DNA from 4 places in the Nodosilinea sp. FACHB-141 genome. Region 3 is predicted to be linked to each of the others. Evidence: predicted binding sites of a transcription regulator. Region 3 holds the regulator's gene; each other region holds the start of a gene.
What was found. Region 3 encodes HrcA, which represses chaperone genes, less so after heat shock. Its sites were predicted from a motif close to TTAGCACTCNNNANTNNNGAGTGCTAA; they were not measured.

Region 1 (4,123 bases), on a different contig from region 3:
TATGGAAATTGTCTACTCCGACACCGATCTGGAGCGCTACATGACCTACGCGGTGCATGTGGAGCCCGACCATCCAATCTTGATCGACAAGTTTTTGGAGAATGCGATTGAGGTAGATGTGGATGCGATCGCCGACCATACCGGTCAGGTCGTCATCGGCGGCATTATGGAGCACATTGAGCAGGCGGGCATTCACTCCGGCGACTCGGCCTGCTCCCTTCCCACCATGACCCTGCCCGACGCTGCCCTCGCCACCATCCGCGACTGGACGGTAAAGCTGGCCAAGCGCCTCAAGGTGATCGGCCTGATGAACATTCAGTTTGCAGTCAAAGGCGACCAGGTCTACATCATCGAGGCCAACCCCCGCGCCTCGCGCACAGTGCCTTTTGTGTCGAAGGCGATCGGCCATCCCCTGGCTAAGATTGCGGTGCGGGTGATGTCGGGCAAAACCCTGACCGATTTAGGCTTTACCGAAGAGGTAATTCCCCAACACATCTCCGTTAAAGAAGCGGTGCTGCCCTTCGATAAGTTTGCGGGCACCGACGCCCTGCTCGGCCCCGAAATGCGCTCTACAGGAGAAGTCATGGGCATCGACGCCGACTTCGGCAAAGCCTTCGCTAAAGCCGAACTAGGGGCCAACCAAAAGCTGCCCCTCGCTGGCACCGTTTTTATCTCCATGAACGATCGCGACAAAGCCGCCGTCATCCCTGTTGCCAAGGAACTGGCCGACATGGGCCTCAACCTGATCGCTACCTCCGGCACCCGCGCCGCCCTTATGGATGAGGGGCTCACCGTAAACCTCATTCTCAAAGTCCACGAAGGCCGCCCCAATGTTGAAGACGCAATCAAAAACAACGAAATTCAGCTGATTATTAACACCCCAGCCGGCAGTACTGCCCAGGAGGACGATCGCTCAATTCGCCGCACAGCTTTGGCCTACAAGGTACCGATCATCACCACAATTGCGGGAGCCAAGGCGACTGCCTCGGCCATCCAATCCCTGCAACAACACCCCCTCCAGGTGAAGTCCCTCCAGGAGTATGTGGGGATGTAGATTGGTTGCGTAACAGGCTCGACTCTTTGAGAATAACAACGCGGAGATAGCATAAATAGATGCTGGACAATTCCTGATTTCAAGGGATTGTCCAGCAAAGGCGAGGAATAATACCAAAAAGCCCCATGCTCAACTTCCAAATGCGCTGAATAATTCCTAAATCTTGCGGACTGATTCGGCAAGTATAATGGTCGGTTTCTTAGATTTGGATATTCTCTTGTAGATCTGCTGAATTATATTAAATATCAGGGCTCTCAACCCGGCGTATCTGCTATTTAATACATAGTTAGATAGCTTGAGCGATGGGTAAGAGCAGGAATCGAAAAGTTATTCGCCAGTACAAAAAACAATTTCTTAAGGATTGCTGATGGAGGCGTCCTTGGACTATCCACAATCAATTCTTTTGAGCTATTTGGGGTTGAATAAGATACAGAAGACTATGTATGTTCTTCAAGTTTAAAGAGCCTTCGTGAGTAGAAAGATGAGGCGGATTTTATGTCAACAAGTTTTACTGGCGGCTGTATGTGCGGAGCGATCCGTTACGAATGTTCGGCAAAACCTATCGCAATGGGATTATGTCACTGCCGGGATTGTCAGCGAGCGACAGGAAGCGCATTTGCTGCGGCGTTGATGGTACCTCGCAATACTGTAACTATTTTGGGAGAAGTCAAATATTATGAGGTGATAGGCGATAGCGGCAACCCGATTAGTCGTGGCTTCTGTGCTCATTGTGGTTCCCGATTATTTGGTTCACGTGCGAATGCTGATTTTATTAGTATTCAAGCAGGGAGCTTAGACGATCCAAGTTGGTTTAAGCCTCAGGTAGACCTTTATGTTTCGAGTGCTCAACCGTGGGATCACTTGAATCCAGATTTGATAAAATTCGCTAAATCTCTGCCACCTAACAATTCAAATGCATCAGACGTTTGAAAACTTTTGATGTTGAGTTTGAGGTCGTCGATCGCCGCTTTTCTCAACACATATTGCAAGAAGATTTATGCAGTAGTCGCCGTCTTTGATCCTAAATGTTTTAATTTTTGCCCTGATATCTAGCATATATTGCTTAAGGAATTGCCATGCACCCACTTGCTCGCCTGGTAATTGATGTGCGAAAAGGGTTAGGCGATCGCACCGGGGCTGTTATGCTGCCCCAGGCCGAGGCCAACATTGCTAAACTGCTAGACGAGTGGTGCGATCGCCGCCTAACCCATCATTCACATCCGTCCTTCTGTTAGGCCTTGCTCGCTCTCACGTCCCAAAGCGCTCGGCAAAACCCACAAGAAATTTCCCCATTTTAGGAAAAACGGCACCCTCCGCCGTAGAGGATCGGTTATTGCGACTTACCGACCGTCTCCTGCAGCGGTACTCTAGCGAGGTTAGCACTCTGACATAGTGAGTGCTAAGTTTGTCTCTGGAGAGCTGAAAGACAGGACGACATGGCAAAAAGAATTTCCTTTGATGAGGCTTCGCGGCAGGCCCTCGAAAAAGGCGTCAACGCCTTAGCCGACGCCGTTAAAATCACCCTCGGCCCCAGGGGGCGCAACGTCGTACTTGAGAAAAAGTACGGGGCACCACAGATTGTCAACGACGGCATCACCATTGCCAAAGAGATCGAACTAGAAGACGCTTTTGAAAATATGGGTGCTCGCCTCATGCAAGAGGTAGCCTCTAAGACCAAAGACCTGGCGGGCGATGGCACCACCACCGCCACCGTGCTGGCCCAGGCCATGGTTAAAGAAGGTCTGAAGAACGTGGCGGCAGGCACCAACCCCGTCAGCCTGCGTCGCGGCATTGAGAAAGCCGTTGCCCTGCTGGTGAACGAAATCGCCGCCGTGGCCAAGCCCGTAGAAGGCAACGCCACTATCGCCCAGGTCGCCACTGTCTCCGCTGGCAGCGACGAAGAAATTGGCAAAATGATTGCCGAAGCCATGGATAAGGTGACCAAAGATGGCGTCATCACCGTGGAAGAATCAAAGTCTCTCTACACCGAGCTAGATGTTGTCGAGGGGATGCAGTTCGATCGCGGCTACATTTCCCCCTACTTCGTCACCGACCAAGAGCGCATGGTGACCGAGCTTGACAACGCTCGCGTGCTGATCGTCGACAAAAAAATCAGCTCTATTCAAGATCTGGTGTCGGTGCTTGAGAAGGTAGCCCGCGAGGGTGCTCCTCTGCTGATCATCGCTGAAGACATCGAAGGCGAGGCTCTGGCGACCCTGGTGGTCAACAAAGCCCGCGGCGTGCTGAATGTGGCGGCGGTGAAAGCACCGAGCTTTGGCGATCGCCGTAAGGCCATGCTTCAAGATATCGCAGTACTCACTGGCGGCCAGGTAATTTCTGAAGAAGTCGGCCTCAGCCTTGATACCGCCGACCTGTCCATGCTGGGCTTGGCTGTTAAAGCCACCATCACCAAAGACACCACCACCCTGGTGTCGGATGCGGGCAACAAAGCCGACATCGACAAGCGCATCGCTCAAATTCGTAAAGAGCTGGCCGTCACCGACTCTGACTACGACAAAGAGAAGCTCTCCGAACGCCTGGCTAAGCTAGCTGGCGGTGTCGCCGTAATCAAAGTCGGGGCCGCCACCGAAACCGAGCTCAAAGATCGCAAGCTGCGCATCGAAGATGCCCTTAGCGCCACCAAGGCTGCTGTAGAGGAAGGCATCGTCCCCGGTGGCGGTGCTACCCTGCTGCACCTGGCCCCCAAGCTGGAGTCGCTCAAAGCTTCCCTCAGCGCTGAGGAAGCCATCGGTGTAGACATTGTCATGCGGGCTGTGGAAGCGCCCCTGCGGCAAATCGCCGACAACGCTGGCCAACCCGGCTCTGTGATTGTCGAAAAGGTGAAGGCCATGAGCTTCCCCACGGGCTACAACGCACTCACGGGTGCCTACGAAGACCTGATTCAGGCGGGCATTATCGACCCAGCTAAGGTCGTGCGCTCTGGTCTGCAAGATGCGGCCTCGATCGCAGGCTTACTCCTCACCACCGAAGCCCTCGTGGTCGATATCCCTGAGCCTCCCGCTCCCGCTGGTGACCCCGGCATGGGCGGCATGGGTGGCATGGGCGGCA
Region 2 (4,123 bases), on a different contig from region 3:
TCCAGCCCATACCTTATATGCATTAATCAGTTCATGGTATCAATAAACCTCAATTTATTTTAGGTTTGAATGGGCTTGGGCCAGGTATTTTCTCCCGATCAAAAAGAGTCCCGGTTAATTGCATTAGCCGGGACTCTTTTTGTTTACCTCAAAGCAACCCGTGTTGGGTCTGCTTTAGCGGATTAGTAGTCGAAGTCGCCGCCCATGCCAGCGCCAGCGCCAGCGGCAGGAGCCTTAGGCTCAGGCTTGTCGACCACAATGCACTCGGTGGTTAGCACCATCGAGGCGATGGAGGCCGCGTTCTGCAGGCCAGAGCGAGTCACCTTGGCGGGGTCCACAATGCCAGCCTCGAACATATCGACAAACTGGTTGTTGGCCGCGTCATAGCCGATGTTGAAGTCTTTCTCCTTCACCTGCTCAACGATGACGGCACCGTTGAAGCCCGCGTTCTCAGCGATGCGGCTAAGGGGGGCGGTGAGGGCGCGAGTGACGATTTGGGCACCCAGCAGCTCTTCGCCGCTGAGGTTGTCGCTGGCCCAGGCTTCGAGCTGGGGTGCCAGGTGAGCCAGGGTGGTACCGCCGCCAGGGACGATGCCCTCTTCCACCGCTGCCTTGGTGGCGTTGATGGCGTCTTCGAGGCGCAGCTTGCGGTCCTTCATCTCGGTTTCGGTGGCAGCACCGACCTTGATTACGGCCACACCGCCAGAGAGCTTAGCCAGGCGCTCTTGCAGCTTCTCTTTGTCGTAGGTCGACTCGGTCTCGTCAATCTGACGACGGATCTGCTCGCAGCGAGCTTTGACCTGCTGCTCATTGCCTTCAGCCACAACGGTGGTGGTGTCTTTGGTGATGGTGATGCGACGGGCGCTGCCCAGCATATCCACTTTCACGTTGTCGAGCTTGAGGCCAGTGTCCTCAGAGATCACCTGACCGCCAGTGAGCACGGCGATATCTTCGAGCATGGCCTTACGGCGATCGCCGAACCCAGGCGCTTTCACAGCGGCCACGTTCAGCACACCGCGCATGCGGTTCACCACCAGAGTAGCCAGTGCCTCTTTCTCAATATCTTCGGCGATGATCATCAGGGGCTTGCCGGAGCGAGCGACTTGCTCCAGCACGGGCACCAGATCCTGTACCAGGGCAATTTTCTTGTCGGTGATCAAGATGTAGGGCTCATCCAGCACCGCTTCCATGCGCTCGGTGTCGGTGACGAAGTAGGGTGACAGGTAACCCTTGTCGAAGCGCATACCCTCGGTGACCTCCAGTTCGGTAGTCATCGACTTGCCTTCTTCGAGGGAGATGACGCCTTCGCGACCGACTTTATCCATGGCGTTGGCAATCATTTGGCCAACTTCGTCGTCATTGCCGGCGGAGATGGCACCGACCTGGGCGATCGACTTGGAGTCGCCAACGGGACGGGCGTGCTCAGCAATTTTCTCAACCAGGAAGGCGGTGGCTTTGTCGATGCCGCGCTTCAGCGAGATCGCGTTGGCTCCAGCGGCGACGTTGCGCAGGCCTTCTTTAACGATCGCATGACCCAGCACCGTAGCGGTGGTGGTGCCGTCGCCAGCAGCGTCATTGGTCTTGCTTGCAGCCTGGCGCAGCAGAGAGACGGCGGTATTTTCAATATGGTCGTCTAGCTCAATTTCTTTAGCAATGGTGATGCCGTCGTTGATGATTTGAGGTGCGCCGTACTTTTTCTCTAGCACCACGTTGCGGCCTTTGGGGCCGAGGGTAACGGCCACGGCTTCAGCCAAAATGTCGAAGCCACGCTCTAGAGCGCGACGGGCATCTTCGTTGTAGGTGATCGTTTTAGCCATCGGTAAATAATCCTCTCAACAAAAGGTGAATTGTTGAACTAACTGCGTTTAGTTGACGTTTGTAGGGTGTGTTACGGCTTTGCCTAACGCACCGGGCTCGCTTTGAAGGGCTGTTTCGAGTGGATGAGACATCTCCTTAAGCGCTCTCTGAGTGGTGCATTGCTTCGCGAATGCACCCTACGGTTGGGCGGCGATCGCATCGGTTAACGGCGGGCGGTGCCCACCCTACCTGGCCAAAATCGCCAATCAAAAATAGGCCTAGCCAAGGGCAGCTAGAATATCAGACTCGCGCAGCAGCACGTAGTCATCGGTGCCGAGCTTGATGTCAGTGCCGGCGTACTTGGAGTAGAGCACCTTGTCGCCGACTTTGACTTCCACAGGCTGGAACGAGCCATTGTCATCGCGCTTGCCGGGGCCGACCTGCACCACTTCACCCACCTGGGGCTTTTCTTTAGCGGTGTCGGGCAGCAAAATGCCGCCAGCAGTTTTTTCTTCAGCTTCGCTGACCTTGACCAAAATGCGATCGCCCAGAGGCTTCACAGTAGACACACTCAGGGTGACTGCGGCCATAACGTACCTCCAAAGGTTTGCTTAATGAATGTTGAATCGGACAGGACGCGTTAGCACTCTCGCATCCTGAGTGCTAATTTAGCCGCCAGAAAGTTATCTCGGCAATTCTCTGGGAGGTGTGGTTTGCCGTACTTGGGTGGGAGGGTGGATGGGTAGGTGGGTAGGCGGGTGGATGAGTAGGGGGTGCATGGAAATGCAGTGCAGGTTCAGAGACTACGAGGCTTAACTTCTTGCTTACTCATCCACCCATCCACCCATCCACCCGCCTACTCTCCCACTTCCCCACTCCCCACTCACCCCTGCCACTCCCCAAACACAATCGACTGCGCTGCTTTCCCAATTCGCCCTAGGTCTTCGTCGAGCAGCGGTGGCCACACAACGCCAGCCTTTTGCCCCTGGGCGTAGAGCTGGCGGCTTTCGTAGGAGAGGATGAAAAGGGCCTGGGTGAGGGTGCGATCGAGGGTGGGTTCGTTCTTTAGGCCTTCAAACAGCGCCTTGAGGGCGAGCAGCAGAGAGGTGACCTGCCCAGGCACGGGCGGTTTGCCCTGGCGCAGGCAAGCGATAAAGGTATCGGGCAGGTCTTCGCGGGTGCCAAGGGTTTGGCGGACGACAAATTCGCGAGAGGTTTCAAAATCCATAGGGTAACGGTAGCTGAATTAGGGTGATTGAGCCCCGCGTGTGCTGATGGTTGCGCTTGAATCAAGGCTAAGTTTACCGCCTGGTCGGATTTCAGCAGCATGGAACTGTAGAACGGTGCCTCTTCTTCAATTGATAAGGCGTCACAGTATGCGGGCAAGCTGAGCATAACTGGCGTCGTCCGTCGTTAACCCAAACCTATGCAGGTGAGTATGACCATCCCTTCTCCACTGGCAGCTCCTTTAGCGGTTCCTTTTGTCGATTTGACCTGGCAGCATGGGCCGTTGCAGGAGACCATTCAGGGGGTAATTAACGCCGTTATCACCCAGGGAGACTTTGTGCTGGGCCAGGCATTAGCTGACTTTGAGGCGAACTTTGCCTTGGCCTGCGGCACGCAGTTTGGGGTAGGGGTCGGCTGCGGCACCGATGCGATCGCCCTCGGTCTGATCGCCTGTGGTGTTGCCTCCGGCGACGAGGTGATCTTGCCCGCTAATACCTTTGTGGCGACGCTGATGGGGGTGCTGCGGTCAGGGGCGACGCCCGTCTTTGTGGACTGCGATCGCACCACTGCCTTAATGGATCTCGATGCTGCTGAGCGGGCCATCACCCCCCGCACTCGCGCCATTTTGCCCGTACACCTCTATGGCCAAATGGTTTCGCCGCAGGGACTTCTGGATCTGGCCCACCGTCACCAGCTGATTATCTTTGAAGATGCGGCCCAAGCTCACCTAGCCCAACGCGAGGGCTACACCGCCGGTTCCATCGGCCTGGGGGCTGCCTTTAGCTTTTATCCCAGCAAGAACCTTGGCGCGTTGGGTGACGGGGGCATGTTTGTCACAGGCGACGGGCTGGTTGCCGGGACGGCGCGATCGCTGCGCAACTATGGCGCCACCAGCAAGTACTACCACACCGAACCCCAGGGTACCAACAGCCGCCTCGATACCATGCAAGCCGCTGTGCTCAACGTTAAACTCCCCTATTTACCGGGGTGGAATCAGGCTCGCTATGCGATCGCCCAGCACTACGATCGCCGCCTTGCCCCCCTGGTTGAGCACGGCATCCTCCCCATGCACAACGATGCTGGCCCCGGCCATATCTAC
Region 3 (4,123 bases):
ATAGGCCAATCATGCGGGGTAGCAAGTAAGTGCCGGTGGTTTGGCTGGCGCCGATAATCAAGGTGCCCCCCTGCAAGTTTTGCAGATCCTCAATGGCGCGGCAGGTCTCTTGACACAAGCTAAGAATGCGATCGCCATAGCTCAGCAGCAAATGCCCTGCCTCGGTGAGCTGTGCCCGTCGCCCACCCCGGTCAAACAGCGGCACATCTAGCTGGCGCTCTAGGTTTTGCACCTGAAGGCTAACCGCTGGCTGAGACACGTATAGGCTGTCTGCCGCTCGTTTGAAGCTGCCCTCCGCTGCAATAGCTTTGAGAATACGCAGCTGATCGAGGGTAAAGGGAAGGTCAGACATGGGCATTAACCCTAACGTACGATAATCCTGGGCTGCCAACAAACCATGATAGTAATACAGGCTGCTCCCCGTGGTGCCACCGCACCACCTCTGGGTAAACTAATGACCCAAGCTCATGCCTTTTAAGGCCGGTGCTGAATTAAGTCTGCCATCCCTAGATTACTTGGTTCGGGACACTCAACACCAAAATTTAGAGCGAGACCCTAAGGATTTATGAAACGTCAGGTGATCCAGAATGTCCTGAATTTGCCCGGCATCTCTGGGATGGCGCTCATTGACGGACGCAACCGCCCCTTCTTCTTTGGGCCAGACATCAGCCTCAACTCCCATCAGCAGGATGCCCTCGCCCAAGGTATTCAGCAGGTGGTCGAAACCACTCCCGCCCATTTCGACACCTTTACCTTTCGCTTTGCCAATCAGCTGGCCCATATCTACAAGCTCGATCAGGGCCTGATTTTGCTGGTGCTCATTACCGACCAAATGCCCCTGGCCGACTATCGCACGGCGATTGGTCAGCTCAAGGCCACTCTGGTAGAAGCTCCCCACAATGCAGTGTCTACCTTTCGCCTGCTGGCTGGCTGCGTCACCCTCGGCGGTGCTAGCACGATTTCTGGGGCTGCAGCCCCTCCGCTGGAGCCTACGGCCCCTAAACGGGGTACCCTAACTCCAAGCTGCCAGGAGGTAATTGCGGCCCTCAACCACCTCAGTGACGGGGCTATCCAATACCTGGGAAAAACCATGGTGATCAACACTTGGAAGCAATCGCGCCCAGCTCACCCCTGGCTAGAGCAGTTTGAGATTCAAAAGGATGCCCACTTTACTGTTGCCGCCGATGGTAAAGCGCCTTTGACAGCAGAACAACAGCAGTGGATAAAAGACTGGGTGACAGCCTTTTTGGGTCGCGGCGGCAGAACTATCCGCAATTTTCAAACTCTGGCTACTGGCCAGACCCTTACCCCTCAGGAGAAGGGTCTTTTGCTAGAGCTCTCGTCTAGTAGCTAGCTAAGCGGGGCTTGAGCAGGTCCCCATGGCTGCCGCTATGCTCTTAGCTGATAACCAGGCTCTTTCTTCTATATTTTTACCCCCGTAGTACCCATGGCCAAAACTGTTCGCCTAGAGCCTATTGCCCAAGAAACCTCCGTTGAAACCAACGGCAACCTGCTTTCTGTACTTTTAAACAAAGATTTAGATGTACTCAAGGAGTGCGGTGGCCGAGGTATGTGTGCCACTTGCCATATCTACGTGCAGTCGGGTATGGAGGCCCTGACTCCGATCAACCGCCGTGAGCAGCGCACCCTGGAGGTAATTACTTCTTGCAAGCCCAATTCGCGGTTGGCCTGCCAAGCCCGAGTAGTGAACAACGGCGTCATCGTTGAGCTACCACCGGGGATGTACGTTAATTCTCTCCAGGACATTGAGGCGCTGATTGGCCGTCGAGCTGACCAGGATCTGCTGCACCCCATCACCGGTGAGGTGCTGGTGGAGCAGGGCAAGCTGATTACGCGATCGACGATGGCCCAGCTCGAGAGCACCGCTAGTTTCAAGGTGGGCGAATTCTTCAGCCAGAGCAAAGATTTGTAGGCTCGGGCCTGTAGGCTGAGGGGCAATGCCGAACCTCAGAAAACATCTGTTATGGTAAGGCAATGCCGTAGTTGAGTTTTATACCAACCCCCTATGGACCCTGCCCCTCCCCTGAGTGCTCGCCATGAGCAGGTGCTTCAGGCCACCATTCGTCACTACATTGCCACAGCAGAGCCGGTCGGGTCACGGGCCTTAGCCCAGGAATATAACTTGCGGGTTAGCCCAGCTACGGTGCGCAACACCATGGGCTTGCTCGAGAAATATGGGCTGCTATATCAGCCCCATACCTCATCAGGGCGAGTGCCCTCTGATTTTGGCTATCGACTCTACGTAGACCGGCTGATGTCGCCGTCGGCCCGGGTGGGTCGCCGGGTGGATGCGGCATTGTCAGAAGAGTTGCGCTGGATGGGCCGCAGCCTGGAGTCGCTGCTGAAGGAGGCAACCCAGATTTTGGCTCAGATCAGTGGCTATCTGGCTCTGGTAACCGTGCCCCAAGCCAACACCGTACTCATTCGCCATATTCAGCTGGTGGTAGTAGATGGGGGGCAGGTGCTGATGGTGGTGGTGCTCGACTCGTTGGCGACCCAGTCGGTGGTGGTGCAGTTGCCAGCAGTTCTAGGTTCGGCTACGTCGGGGGCGGTCGGAGAACCCGGTCGGCGGGAGCTAGAAATTTTGTCTAACTTTTTGACCCACCACCTGCGGGGTCGGCCTTTGGCCGATGTAACTACTCTCAACTGGGGCGATCTCGACGCCGAATTTGAGCACTACGGAGTACTGTTATGTCAGGCACTGGGGGATTTAGCGCAGCGATCGCAGGCCGCCGAAACCCCTCAGCTGGTGATTAGCGGCCTGGCTGAGGTGCTGCGCCAGCCCGAGTTCTCCGATGCCCAGCGCATTCAGTCGATCGTGCGTTTGCTAGAAGAAGACCAGTCGCAGCTGTGGCCGTTGTTTTTTGCCACCCCGCCCGTGGCAACTCAGACGCTAAAGGGCGTAGACGTCAAAGTGTGGATTGGCGCTGAAAATCCTTTAGAGCCCATGCAGGGCTGTGCCCTGGTAGTGTCTAACTACACCCGACACGATACCTCTGTTGGCAGTGTGGGGGTATTAGGACCAACCCGTATGGTGTACGAAAATGCGGTGGCGGTGGTTAAAGCGGCGGCCGACTACCTATCTACTGCCCTGAGCGAATAGGGTATCCCTGAAAACAGCCCGAGCCGAAAAGGGAAGACCGTGATTATTACAGAATTACTGGCTATTTTGTCGATCGCGGCGGCGACGGGGCTGCGGCTGGCGCTGCCGCTGCTGCTCATCGGCCTGTTGTCTGGCCCCCAACTCTGGTCCAATGTGCCCCTGCTATCACGGTTGCCCCCAGCTTTGGTATTGGGGGTGCTGGTGAGCTGGTCAATGGCCGAGCTGATGTTGTCGAAGAGCAGTGACAGCCAGCGGTTTTTTCAGGGTTTAGAGCTGATATTGAGCCCTGGTGTTGGCGCTCTGGCAGGGCTAGGGGTGGCTCGAACCTTTGGCGTAGAGGGCTGGATCTACCCCCTGATTGGCCTGATCAGCGCCCTGCTGGCCCTAGTGATTCAGCTGTTGCAGATGGGTCTCTTTTTTCGGCCTCGTCGCCCACCCCTGTGGAGCTTTTTTGTAGTTGATGGGCTGTGCATAGTGCTCGCCATATTGGCTTTTGATGCCCCCAACCAGGGGGGCATTATTGCGCTGCTGCTGCTGTGGCTGGTGATTCGCACCTCATACCTGTGGCAGCATTGGCCGCGGCGATCGCGGCCCTAGAGAATGCCTACAAAGTGCAGGGGGCCGCGCCCGCTGACTAGCTCTAGCAGCAGAGCCAAAAAGCCCACCATAGCCAATCGCCCATTCCACACCTCGGCGACGGGGGTGAGCCCCCAGGCCGATCGTTCCTGGGGGTAAATTTTGACTTTTTTGTCAGGCTGCACCACGTCGGAGAAGAGCTGGCGTGGGGCCTCTAGAGCCTCGGTGACCATGTCGGCCATGTCGGCAATAAAGCGGGGATGGGTGTTGAGGGCGGGCACGCGGTGAAACCCGTGAATACCCGCTTCTTCGGCAATTTCGCGATACTCAATGTCGATCTCTTGCAGGGTCTCAATATGCTCGGAGACAAAGCTAATGGGGACTACTACCAGGTCTTTTACACCCTGCTGGGCGAGCTGCTCG
Region 4 (4,123 bases), 180 kb from region 3:
ACCCCAACAGCGTGGCCAGTTTAAGCGCTGAAAAGTCTCCCTGATTAATGCCCAGACAGATGGCCAGCACCAGCAGCGACCCAATGTCTGTAAAAATTGTCGCCCCAACCGTGACGGTCACGGCCTCATTATTCACAATGCCAAACCGCTGCACAATGGGATAGGCCAGCAGCGTGTGAGAGGCCAACAGCGAGCCAATTAACACCGCCGCCAACCAGCCAAAGTTGAAGAGTAAACCAACCGCAATCCCGCCCAGCATAGGGACAGCAAAAGTCAGCATCCCAAAGCCAAGGGAGCGATTACGCGTTTTCTGAAATAGAGCCATGTCAATTTCAAGACCGGCCACAAACATGAGATAAATTTTGCCGATTTCTGCAAACAGCTTCATGATGTCGGCGTCAGCATTCAGCCACCCCAATCCGCTGCTGCCAAATAACACCCCAGCTAGCAATAGTCCGATTAATCCAGGTAGCTTGAACCGCTCAAAAATGGGCGGTGTGATCAACACAATCGCCAGTAACAACACAAACGTTGTAATTGGTTCTTTTAACGTTTCTGAGACAGGTTCTACTAGGAAGAGAAACATAATGCGGCCCTTAGCATAAAGAGAGCCAGGACGTTCAAGACCTGGCTATCGGTGTTACTTAAATAGTGACTTTGATTGAGTCTGCTGTTCTAAGGGTCGTACTCCTAGGCTAACTCTGTCTCTCTGCCTGAAGAAAGAACTTGGCGCTACACCTCGTTTACAGCATAAAAGCCGCCCTAAATCTTAGGGCGGCTTTTATATTAGTGGCGTGTTGCTAGAAACCAGATTTTACAAAGTAACAGCCCCGTGGCATGTTCCTAATTTCGTCTAGTTGCTAACGCAGCTGCTTAGTAGTCGAAGTCGCCGCCCATGCCAGCGCCTGCGGGGGCACCTTCTTTGGGTTCGGGCAGATCGACCACGATGCACTCGGTGGTCAGCACCATACCGGCGATGGAGGCCGCGTTCTGCAGAGCAGAGCGGGTCACCTTAGCGGGGTCAACGATACCGGCATCAAACATGTCGACGAACTCACCGTTGGCGGCGTTGTAGCCAACGTTGAAGTCCTTCTCTTTGACGCGCTCGGCGATTACGGCACCGTTTTGGCCAGCGTTCTGGGCAATGCGCATCAGGGGAGCGGCGAGGGCACGGGCCACGATCGCAGCTCCAGTGTGCTCTTCAGCGGTGAGGTTGGCTTCGAGCCAGGTGGTGAGGTCGGGCACCAGGTGAGCCAGAGTGGTACCGCCGCCGGGGACGATGCCTTCTTCAACAGCTGCCTTGGTGGCGTTGATAGCGTCTTCGAGGCGCAGCTTGCGGTCCTTCATCTCGGTTTCGGTGGCGGCACCAACTTTGATCACGGCCACACCGCCGGAGAGCTTAGCCAGGCGTTCTTGCAGCTTCTCTTTGTCGTAGGTCGACTCGGTTTCGTCGATCTGACGACGGATCTGCTCGCAGCGGGCCTTGACATCCTGCTCGTTGCCTTCGGCGACGATGGTGGTGGTGTCTTTGGTGATGGTAAGGCGGCGGGCCTGACCCAGCATGTCAAGCTTGGTGTTGTCGAGCTTGAGGCCGGTGTCTTCAGAGATCACCTGACCGCCAGTCAGCACGGCGATGTCTTCGAGCATGGCTTTGCGGCGATCGCCAAACCCAGGCGCTTTCACAGCGGCCACATTCAGCACACCGCGCAGACGGTTGACCACCAGGGTAGCCAACGCCTCTTTCTCGATGTCCTCAGCAATGATGATCAGGGGACGACCGGAGCGAGCGACTTGCTCCAGCACGGGCACCAGATCTTGCACCAGGGCAATTTTCTTGTCGGTGATCAGAATGTAGGGCTCGTCGAGCACCGCTTCCATGCGCTCGGTGTCGGTGACGAAGTAGGGGGAGACATAACCCTTGTCAAAGCGCATCCCTTCGGTGACCTCCAGTTCGGTGGTCATCGACTTGCCTTCTTCTAGGGAGATGACGCCTTCGCGGCCCACTTTCTCCATGGCTTCGGCAATCATAGCGCCCACTTCTTCGTCGTTGCCGGCGGAGATGGAACCCACCTGAGCAATGGACTTAGAGTCGCCGACGGGGCGGGCGTGCTCAGCAATTTTTTCGACCAGAAACGCAGTGGCTTTGTCGATGCCGCGCTTGAGGGAGATGGCGTTGGCGCCAGCGGCGACGTTGCGCATCCCTTCTTTAACCATGGCGTGGGCCAGGACGGTGGCGGTGGTGGTGCCGTCGCCAGCAGCGTCGTTGGTTTTGGAAGCGGCCTGACGAATCAGGGCTACGCCGGTGTTCTCGATGTTGTCTTCGAGTTCAATTTCTTTGGCAATGGTGACACCGTCATTGACGATCTGAGGAGCGCCAAATTTCTTTTCGAGCACCACGTTGCGGCCTTTGGGGCCGAGGGTAACGGCAACGGCCTCGGTCAGAATGTCCATGCCTCGCTCAAGGGCGCGACGGGCGTTTTCGTTGTAAACAATGCGCTTAGCCATAGAATCGAATTTCTCCGGAAAGAAGATAGGAAGTGAATGATGAAAACGTGAAGCGAAGGGAATTGAGGAAATTAGAACTCAGAGAATCAGCTAAGCAGGCTAGGTGAAGCGGTAGCGGAACCCAACGGAACTCAGCAGAGGCAATGGCAGATAGTGCCTTGCAACTAGCAGCGGTCGTGGTTGGCAATGCCCACTCTACGCTGCCAAAATCTCGAATCTAAAATCCAAAATTGATTTAGCCGAGAACGGCGAGGATGTCTTTCTCAGACAGCAGCACAAACTCGTCGCCGCCCAGCTTGATGTCGGTACCGGCGTACTTGGAATAGAGCACCTTGTCGCCAATTTTGACTTCCAGCGCCTGGCGGGTGCCTTTATCGTCGGTTTTACCGGGGCCTACGGCGGTGATCTCGCCCACCTGAGGCTTTTCCTTGGCGGTGTCAGGTAGCAGAATGCCGCCAGCGGTGGTCTCTTCGGACGCACTTACTTTAATCAAAACTCGATCGGCTAGGGGCTTAACGCTAGATGCCGCCAAAGTGATAGCTGCCATACAATGCTTCTCCGGATTTGCTATTAAGACAGCGCCTGGGGGAATTAGCACTCGGCCCCGCTCAGACGCATTACACAGATTTTCAGAGCTTAGCACTCGCAAGCTCCGAGTGCTAATTTACGACGCCAGGGGGGCGATCGCAACAAAGCCTTCTGTACGGGTTCCCGAACTGGGTTGCTCTATGTAGGATTGATCGATGCTTAAACTCAAGGTTTTGCTGCCCATTCTCACCAGCTTTTTGTTTGCGGGCAGCTTCGTAGCGGGCAAATACACCACAGTCGATCTGGGGCCGCTGACCACTTCGCTGCTGCGCTACATCATTGCCATGGCGGTGTTGGGCCTGTTTATCACCCGCAGTGCTCAGCCGAGCAAGGCTCTCACCGTCGCTCGCGCCGACTGGGGTGCAATGGCGCTATTGGGTCTATTTGGAGTGGTGGGTTATCACTATTTTTTCTTTAGCAGTCTGCGCTACACGGCCACAGCCAATACCGCCATTATTAATGCCTTTAATCCAGTGGTAACGGGGGTGCTGGCGGCGCTGTTTATTGGCGAGCGGCTGACCCGCCGCCAGTACGGCGGCATTGTGCTGGCGCTGCTGGGAGTGCTGACGCTGCTGACTCGCGGCAACATTACTACTCTGCTCACCTTAGAGCTCAATCGGGGCGACGGGCTTATGCTGTGCGCCGTGCTGTGCTGGGTGGTGTATTCCTTAATCATTAAGCAGCTGAGCCAGCGCTACTCGGGGTTGACGATTACCTTCTATGCCGCCGTGGCCGGGGTGGGGCAACTTCTGGTAGTGGCCTCGTTAGAGCGCTGGTGGCAGCAGCTGGCGATCCTATCTCTAACTTCACTGATCGCCATTCTGTATATGGGGGTGGCAGCGTCGGGGGTGGCTTACCTGTTGTTTAACCTCAGCATTCAGCAAGTTGGCCCCACCCGCACGGCTAGCGTGGTCTATAGTTTGGTGCCGATCTTTGTGGCGGGGCTGGCCTGGCTATTTTTTCGAGAGCCCTTGACGGCGACGATGGTGGCTAGCATGGGATTGATTTTGCTGGGTGTAAATGTAGTGCT

Region 1: a site for HrcA is predicted at 2,431-2,457, ahead of groL (chaperonin GroEL). Genes of this name have one in related genera too.
Region 2: a site for HrcA is predicted at 2,438-2,464, ahead of groES (co-chaperone GroES). Genes of this name have one in related genera too.
Region 4: a site for HrcA is predicted at 3,142-3,168, ahead of groES (co-chaperone GroES). Genes of this name have one in related genera too.

What each region holds. Positions count from the first base shown of each region.
Region 1 covers NZ_JACJPP010000013.1:211,037-215,159, reverse strand. The annotation lists gene carB (carbamoyl-phosphate synthase large subunit) at 1-1,054, shown strand, start outside; gene H6F59_RS14790 (GFA family protein) at 1,550-1,984, shown strand; gene H6F59_RS14785 (hypothetical protein) at 2,131-2,289, shown strand; gene groL (chaperonin GroEL) at 2,491-4,123, shown strand, end outside.
Region 2 covers NZ_JACJPP010000007.1:456,518-460,640, forward strand. The annotation lists gene groL (chaperonin GroEL) at 183-1,817, opposite strand; gene groES (co-chaperone GroES) at 2,076-2,387, opposite strand; gene H6F59_RS05510 (Dethiobiotin synthetase) at 2,681-3,025, opposite strand; gene H6F59_RS05515 (DegT/DnrJ/EryC1/StrS aminotransferase family protein) at 3,236-4,123, shown strand, end outside.
Region 3 covers NZ_JACJPP010000004.1:177,863-181,985, reverse strand. The annotation lists gene H6F59_RS02120 (LysR family transcriptional regulator) at 1-352, opposite strand, end outside; gene H6F59_RS02115 (hypothetical protein) at 566-1,354, shown strand; gene H6F59_RS02110 (2Fe-2S iron-sulfur cluster-binding protein) at 1,448-1,933, shown strand; gene hrcA (heat-inducible transcriptional repressor HrcA) at 2,027-3,124, shown strand; gene H6F59_RS02100 (DUF4126 domain-containing protein) at 3,164-3,721, shown strand; gene hemH (ferrochelatase) at 3,718-4,123, opposite strand, start outside.
Region 4 covers NZ_JACJPP010000004.1:2,414-6,536, reverse strand. The annotation lists gene H6F59_RS01355 (cation:proton antiporter) at 1-586, opposite strand, end outside; gene groL (chaperonin GroEL) at 874-2,505, opposite strand; gene groES (co-chaperone GroES) at 2,741-3,052, opposite strand; gene H6F59_RS01340 (DMT family transporter) at 3,249-4,123, shown strand, end outside.